2 regions of the Paenibacillus sp. XP01 genome follow, and region 2 is predicted to be linked to the other one. Evidence: predicted binding sites of a transcription regulator. Region 2 holds the regulator's gene; the other holds the start of a gene.
The links. Region 2 encodes Rex, which represses fermentation and respiration genes when NADH is low (regulators of the CRP and FNR family bind a similar motif). Its sites were predicted from a motif close to TTGTGAAATATTTCACAA; they were not measured.
Positions count from the first base shown of each region.

Region 1: SNR34_RS26870 (cytochrome ubiquinol oxidase subunit I) is a predicted target of Rex. The motif match lies at 2,313-2,330, and genes of this name have one in related genera.

Region 1 is NZ_CP139481.1:5,946,116-5,950,347, forward strand. It holds gene SNR34_RS26865 (cytochrome d ubiquinol oxidase subunit II) at 1-711, opposite strand, end outside; gene SNR34_RS26870 (cytochrome ubiquinol oxidase subunit I) at 708-2,054, opposite strand; gene SNR34_RS26875 (ATP-binding protein) at 2,404-4,232, opposite strand, start outside.
Region 2 is NZ_CP139481.1:4,475,925-4,480,156, forward strand. It holds gene SNR34_RS20035 (cell wall elongation regulator TseB-like domain-containing protein) at 212-748, opposite strand; gene SNR34_RS20040 (amidohydrolase) at 792-2,096, opposite strand; gene SNR34_RS20045 (redox-sensing transcriptional repressor Rex) at 2,083-2,790, opposite strand; gene dinG (ATP-dependent DNA helicase DinG) at 2,957-4,232, opposite strand, start outside.

The sequences.
Region 1 (4,232 bases), 1.5 Mb from region 2:
TGAAATGCCCAGCATGTTCTGAAAATGCTGCGGGTTCTGCTTGTTGATTTGCAAAAACGCCAGAAAGCTGGCAAAGATGGTAGGCAGGCTCCATAGCAAGGCATATTCCCTCAATACTTCAAACGCTGTCTCATCTTCCGCTCTCTTGGCGTAGTAGGACAGGAACATGGCGGAAATATAAAGCACGCTCACCAATGCCAACAGCACGACAGACCATGTGTAAGGATTGGTCAAAAATTCGCCCCAGCTAAACAAAACCCTCTCTCCCGACTGCTCGATAATGCCCCCTTCGGAGATCGCCAAAATGGTGGAGAACACGGCGGGAATCAGCAGCCCTGTCGCCCCATACAAGGCCATGTATATCCGGCTGTTCTGGCCGTTGTTTCCATAGGTGTTATAGGCGTAATATACGCCGCGAATCGCAAGCAGCACGATGGCAAGCGAGCCGGGCACCAGCAGCGCAGTTCCATAGTAAAACGCGCTGTCCGGATAAAATCCGACCAATCCGACCACGAAAAAGATGAGAAAGACGTTCGTCACTTCCCACACCGGCGAGAGATAGCGCTGTATGATGTTGTGGATTTTATTCTCATGCCCGGAGAGCACACTGTAAAAGCTGAAGAACCCTGCGCCAAAATCGATCGACGCGACGATCAGGTATCCGAACAGAAACGTCCACAAAATCGCAATGCCCGCAATTTCAAAGCTCAATGCACGATCCCTCCCTCAAGCCCGAGCGACTCCAGCTCCTTCTCCGCTTCCTTGTTGCGAAACAGCTTGCTGAGGACACGGATGCAAGAGAAACAAAGGACCAGATAGAGCAAAATGAACAGAACAAGCATCCAGCCTACGGAAGTGGACGTCGTGGCAGCCTCGGATACCTTCATGTATCCGCGCAAAATCCACGGTTGGCGTCCAACCTCCGCGAACATCCAGCCGAGCTCGATCGCAATCATCGCTAGCGGTCCCAGAAACACGATGCCCATGAGCAGCCATTTCGGATACGGTTTGCGTCCCGGAAGCCAGCGCCGAAACACGTACAGGACAGGAATCAGGAAAATGATCACTCCTGTCGTCACCTTCAAATCGAACATATAGTGAATCGAGAGCGGCGGCCTCAGATCGGCCGGATACTCCTCAAGCCCCTTCACTTCGGTATCCGGCCGATTTCCGGCAAGGATGCTTAGCGCGTAGGGAATTTCAAGCGCATACTTGACTTCGTTGTTCTCGTCCAATATGCCTCCATATACGAGCGGCGCTTCTTTCATCGTTTTGAAATGCCATTCGGCCGCGGCCAGCTTCTCCGGTTGGTATTTGGCCAGAAATTTGCCGGAGGAATCCCCGAGCATAATAGTGCTGACGGCAAATACAAGTGCGCTGACGGTCGTCAGTTTCAATGCCTTTTTATAATAAACATGGCCCCTGCCCCGCAGCATGCTGAAAGCGGCAATGCCTGCAAGCAAACCCGCGCTGAGCGTATAGGAGGATGCAAGCACATGGGTTACCTTGGTTGGCGTAGCGGGATTCAGCATGGCCGCTATAGGATGAATGTCCTTCATGATGCCATCGATCAAGGTGAAGCCCTGCGGCTGGTTCATGAACGAATTGACGGTAGTGATAAAAATGGCCGATGCCGACGAACCGAGCGCAACCGGGATGAGCAGCAGCATGTGCGTGTATTTATTTTTGAAACGATCCCAGGTGTACAGGTATATGCCAAGGAATATCGCCTCTATGAAAAAGGCGAACGTCTCCATGAACAGCGGCAGGGCAATCGCCTGTCCCGCCACCCGCATGAACATGGGCCATAACAAGCTGAGCTGCAATCCAATCGAGGTGCCGGTTACTACGCCGACCGCTACGGTGATGACAAAGCCTCGCGCCCACCTGCGGGCAAGCAGGGTGTAGTGCACGTCGTTCTTGCGCAATCCACGCCACTCCGCAAGAGCGATCATGAGCGGCACGCCAACGCCGATCGATGCAAAGATAATATGTACAAACAGGGTTAATCCGGTCAATATCCGGCTTAGCAGAACAGGGTCCAGCGTTGTCATCAGGGTGACACTCCTCACTGTTAGTCAATGATAGGTTCCGGGCATCGCCCTTCTTCCTTCGAACAACTAATAATTCATGATGCGAATGATGCTCTTCACCACGGCGTAAAGTACTACGACCGCGGCAACCAGACAAACGATCACAAGCGTTTTCTCTTCTTTGCGAAACATATCACGCCTCCTCCCTTTAACGGATGCGAATGTCGTTTACCTATACCGTTTGCAAAAGATTCCTTTTTTATCCGCTTTTATCCGCGAATGTGAAAACTGACACAAAGAAGCCTTAACCGCTACTTGAATGCGATGCATCCAGTAGGGTTAAGGCTTTATCCCGTCAGCCGTCAATTATTCATACGAGCGCCTCTTGTTTGGGAAGCCGGACCTTGAACGTGCTCCCCTTGCCTGGCGCAGACATCACCGTCAGCTTCCCATGGTGATCTTCCACGATTTTACGCGAAATATATAACCCCAGACCCGTTCCGCCAATCTGGCGATGGTCCGAATTGTCCACCCGGTAAAACTTCGTAAACAGCATGTCCTGCACCTCTTCGGCAATGCCGATGCCGTAATCCCTTACATCGATGCATAACCACTTCTTCTCTTCCCATAACGTAATATCGATGCGATCGGCACCAGGCGAGTATTTGACCGCATTGCCAACGAGGTTGTGCAGCACCTGTGCCATCCGGTTCTGATCGGCATAAGCGAAGAAGTCCCCGTTAAAGGCATGCACATATATGCGTTGTACTGATTTGATGTTCCACTGTTCGGCCACGCCCTCCACCAGTTCCAGCATAGGAACATAGGTCATGTGATAGGTCAAGCTTCCGTTATCCAATCGTTGGATATCCAGCACGTCATCCAGCAAACTGCTGAGCCGGGCCCCCTCGGACGTAATTTTCCCTAAAAATTCAAGGCGCTGCGAGGCGGGAAGATCATACAGCATCATCAGTTCCACATACCCCATAATAGTGGCGACTGGCGTGCGAAGTTCATGTGAAACAACGCTGATCAGCTCGTGCTTCATGCGGTTAAGATGTTCTTCTTCCGTCCTGTCCCGGAACACCAGCAGGAAGCCATGGTTTCTGCCGGGTACGTCAATCTGTTTCATATATAGAGAAAAAACACTTTTGGACGCATTATCCAGAACAAATTCGGTTTCCGCAAAAGCCTGCTCGCCTTTCAGAAACGCGCGCGTCTGATCGAGCAGGTTGAAATTATCCGTGAGCACGGACCGCTCAATGGACAGGGCCAGATCTTCGATGGAGCGTCCAAGGAAATCCCCCAAACCGAACATCTCCTCAATGCGGCGATTGACGATCGTGATCGTTCCAGACCGGTCGGACATGACCAAGCCTTCGCGGACCGATTCAATGAACTGCTCGCTGATGTCGCGCTGTTCCTGAATGGCCTGTTTCTCGCGCATCAATTCGGCGTTCAGCTGTTCCAGCGCAAGCGCATCGCGCACGCGGTCCTCTTCAGCTCTTGTTCGCTCGGTAATATCCTTGATAAACAGATTGTATAATGACTCTTTGTTGCCTAAGCGAATTTCGACGATTTTGTATTCGATCGGAAAAACGGATCCGTCGCGCCTGATGCCGTAAATTTCCTCGATGTGGGTATGCCGCTTGCCTGTATTAAACTCGCGACGTTCAAGCTTTTGCTTGATTTCATCGCAAGTGGCTCCCTGAAACAGGGAAGGGGCATTTTTCTGATATACCACGTCTTCCCTCCGCAGCCCGAACATGCGCTCGGCCTCGGGATTGAACTCAATGATTTTTCCGCATGCATCGACAGCAATGATGCCCTCGATGGATGAATCTACGATGGCCCGCTTGATTTCTTCGCTGTTTCTCAGTTCCTTGGTACGCTCCCTTACACGGTCCTCCAGCGTTAACTTGTCCTGTCGAATCTGCTCGAACTGCTCAAGCAGCACGTCGGACATTTTGCGCAAGTTGCCGATCAAAATCTGGACTTCCGTTACATGGCTTATCGGCCATTTCATTTCCCCTTGTCGAATCAGCAGTCTGGAGAGTGCACTCGTCATAAGCGTAATCCGTTTCAATGGGCTTACGACTTTTTTGCTGATCGGCGCGGCAATGATCATGGATACCAAAATAATGACCAACAGGGATTGGATCGTGGTCAGATAGATTGATGCAATATGAGGATAAAACT
Region 2 (4,232 bases):
AGCACGTGCATCTTGCTAAAATTCCAGCATTTCCGTCATTCGAATTTGCACAACAAGTACATATCTGAGTATATCACATCGTATATACGATTTCGAAGGCGATTATTTGAAGAATTTATTAATTTTAACTACTTAAATCCAAAATTTTCATCAAAGTACGGCAAACAACCGATCAGCAACATTCGCTGTCGGTTGTTTGGTCGTAAGCATGTCAGCTGTTCGGAATCGTATATACCAGATCCACTTGCTCCCCATTGCTAAAACGATAGAAACGATAATAACTGTGTGTATCATCATGATAATAAACTTGCCATACATAAATGCCGTTCACGACGCCAGGCAGGATTCGCTTGATTTCGCCATTCGGGACTTCGGAAGCGAATCTTTGGCGAATTTGAGCTTCGGACATTCCGTTCTGCAGCAGCTCGCTATGCACTGCACCCGCCCCGGACAACGGTTTCCCCGTCTCGTCGAACTTGACCCACACAATGACGTCCTGGTTATCCTTATTGGTGCCGCTCAGCGTCCAATAGATGCTGTCTTCGCCTTCTTTCTGTCCCCATACGAATTTTTGAAAATTATCGTAGGACGTCAGCTCCAGCTGCTGCTGGGCGGCCTGCAGGGCGAGCGCCTCCTGATTGCGCTGGTCCTTGGTCACATAGACGTAATAGCGCTGCAATACAATCAACGCCACGATCAGGATCAGCAGCGATATCCATATCCACTTTTTCTTTTTCTTTTTCTTCAAAAGCCGAACTCCCTTTCCCTGATGAGGCTGCGCCCATGAGAAATTAACGGGCGAGCAGGCCCTCAAACGCCGATTGAGCTTCACGCAAAATGCGTTCCTCGTCCATCGTCAGGCACTCGCCATGTTTCACCACTTGTTTGCCATCTACCCACACATGCTCCACGTCTTTGGCCGACGCCGAATAAATGGCATGGGAAATCAGATCGGTATGCGGGTACAGATGAGGCTGGTCTATGTTGACCCCGATGAAATCCGCCTTCATTCCCGCTTCAAGCAGGCCGGTATTGTCGAGGAAAATCGAGCGTGCTCCGTATGCCGTTCCAAGCAGAAGCGCTTCGCCGGCCGGAACCGCAGTCGGATCACCGGACACGCCTTTATGAATCAATGCGGCCAGACGCATCTCTTCAAACATGTCCAAATTGTTATTGCTCGCCGGTCCGTCTGTTCCCAAAGAAACGGTCACGCCCGCTTTCAGCAGCTCAGGAACTCGCGCAATGCCGGAAGCCAGCTTCAGATTGCTGCCCGGATTATGAGATACTGCAACGTTATGGCGAGCCAAAATCTCGATTTCCTCATCGTTTAAATGCACAGCATGAGCCACGAGGGAAGGCCGCGAGAAAAAGCCAAGCTTCTCCAAGTACGCTACAGGACGCAGACCGTAATCGGTCACGTTCTGTTCCACTTCGCGCAGCGTTTCGGACATATGGGTATGAAGCGGCAAATTCAGATCATGGGCAACCTGCACAAACTTTTCTATGTAATCCGGAGGGCACGTATAAGGCGCATGCGGAGACATTACAGCAGTAATCCGTCCATTTGCCTTCCCGTTCCAGTCGCGGGCAAACGCAGCCGCTTCGCCGAGCTTGTGCTTCTGTTCCTCTTCGGAGCAAAGACCGATGACGCCGCGAGCGAGCGCTGCACGAATGCCGGATTGCTCCACGACTTTGGCAACCTGATCCATGTGATCATACATGTCCAGAAAAGCCGTCGTTCCTCCTTTGAGCATCTCAAGCACCGACAAGGACGCCCCCCAATAAACGTCCTCAGACGTCATTTTCGCCTCCATCGGCCACATTTTCTCCTGCAGCCATACCTGCAGCGCCAGATCATCCCCGTGGCCTCTCAGCAGCGACATGGCGGCATGTCCGTGCGTATTGATCAAACCTGGCAGAAAGAGCAATCCTTTTCCGTCCACTTTCGGCAGGCTTTCATCTTCTGCCGGCAAGGATTCGCCGATATACTGAATTTTGTCGTCTTCCACCACCATGTATCCTTGAACCACGTTCCATTCCAAACCTTTGTTTACGGCGAATTTGCCGTTGTGTATAACCCATTTATTTGTCGTCATCCTGCTCGTCGTCCTTTCCATTTTCCAAATAATACGCAAGGCTTAGCAAATCCGTCGTAAAGTCCGCATTATGAATACGAACATGCGGCGGGGTTTTCAAGATGGTTGGCGCAAAATTCAGGATGGCTTCGATCCCGGATTCGATCAACCGGTCGGCCACATTCTGCGCTTCGGTATCGGGGACGGTGATGATGCCGATGCGAATATTAAGGTTTCTGACCGATTCCGTCAGCTCATTCATCGCTTGCACTTTCAAGCTGTTGATTTGGGTGCCGATCTTGGGTTCATATGCATCGAAAACAGCCACGATTTTCATGTTGTCCTTCAAGTAAGCATTATAGTTGGACAAGGCATGACCCAGGTTACCGGCTCCTACCAACGCAACATTGATTTGCTGGTCGATCTTCAGGATATGGCGGATTTTCTCAATGAGATACGATACGTCATACCCGATGCCCTTGCGGCCAAAATCGCCGAAATAGGCCAAATCCTTGCGGATCTGGGCCGGATTGAGGTCCAGGCGCTGTCCCAGCTCCTGCGAAGAAACCGTCGTTACCTCACGTTGGTGCAATTCACTCAAATAACGCAGATATACCGGCAACCGCCTCACGACGGCTTCCGAAATTTTATCTGATTTCATGTTTTTTTTGCTCCTCCTTGCCAAAGCGCGATAAATAGATGAAAAGGGAGGCATCCCGCCGTGTACTCTAATTCGAATCATTTTAGAGGAAGGATGCCGCCTTATATTTGATGTACTTCTTTAACGTATCAACCCGAAGCCATGTAATCTCAACAAGTGTACCGCCTTTTGCAGGCGTTTCGCAACATTGCCGAAAAATGTTCTGTCGTTTCTACCTGAATTAGGTTTGTTCAACGTCTTGTTCGAGCCATTCGCTGATGCGCGGAACCATTTGCTCGGTCAGCATGTGTTCCATTTTTGGCCCAGGCAAGGAATATAAAAAGTATTTTCCGTAATATGATTCGATCACCCGCGTATCGTATACGATAACAACGCCGCGATCCTTGGCTGTGCGAACCAGCCTTCCGAATCCTTGCTTGAAACGAATGACCGCCTGAGGCACAGACAGCTTCATGAACGGGTTTTTTTTCTGCTGCTGCAATAATTCACTTTTGGCTTCCAGGAGCGGATGATTCGGCGGCTGGAACGGTAACCTGACAATAGCCAGACATGTCAATGCATCCCCAGGTATGTCCACGCCTTCCCAAAAACTGCTCGTCCCGAGAAGCACCGTCGCTTTGGCGTCTTGGAACCTGCGGGTGAGCTTGGACCGGCTGCCGCTGTCCACGCCCTGACCGAGCAAGGAAATTTCGTTTCCGGACAATGCTTCCTTAAGCGGGTCATACACTTGGCGCAGCATGCGATAAGACGTAAACAGCACCATCATGCGCCCGCGCGTAGCGATGGCCGTCTCGGCCAACGATCGTACCAGCATGTCCACGAAATGCGCGTCCCCGATCGACCCTTTCACGCTCGGAAAATCGCGCGGTATCACCAGCAGCGCCTGATCGCGGTAGCGGAACGGAGACGGCAGCATCGCCGTGAGCAAACGATCATGCTCCGCGGCTTCCTGCAGGCCAAGCTGGTCAATCATGAATTGAAACGACTTATCCACGGACAGTGTGGCAGACGTAAGCACGACGCTTCTTTTTTTATCGAAAAACATTTCCTTCAGCTGCGCGCTCACGTCCACGGGAACGGCATACAATTGCAGCGATTTGCTGCGGAACTGGCCGCTTGCTTCCATCCAATACACCGTGGCAGCATCGTCCATTCGCATGAAGAAGCGCAGGTTTTCGCGCAGCGTGGAAAGGTCTTTGAACAAGCCCGTAATGTCCGTGATCAAGCTGTCCGACTGATAGTCGTCCTGATCCTCTTTCAGCTCGAGCATCAGCTTGTCTCCCTTGCGAATGAGATCGCCAAGCGTGACGTAAAGCTGATTCTCCTCGTTCTGCAATTCCTCCCACTTGGCCGGCTTCTGCGTGCTCTTCAAACGCAGGGAAAATTGTCCCGTCTCTCCCGGAGAAGCGTCGGTCCGTTCCGGCAGCAGGTTAAACAGCGCCTCGCTGAGCCGATCCCATATTTCTTTGGCTTCCAGTGCAATCGGGAACATCTGG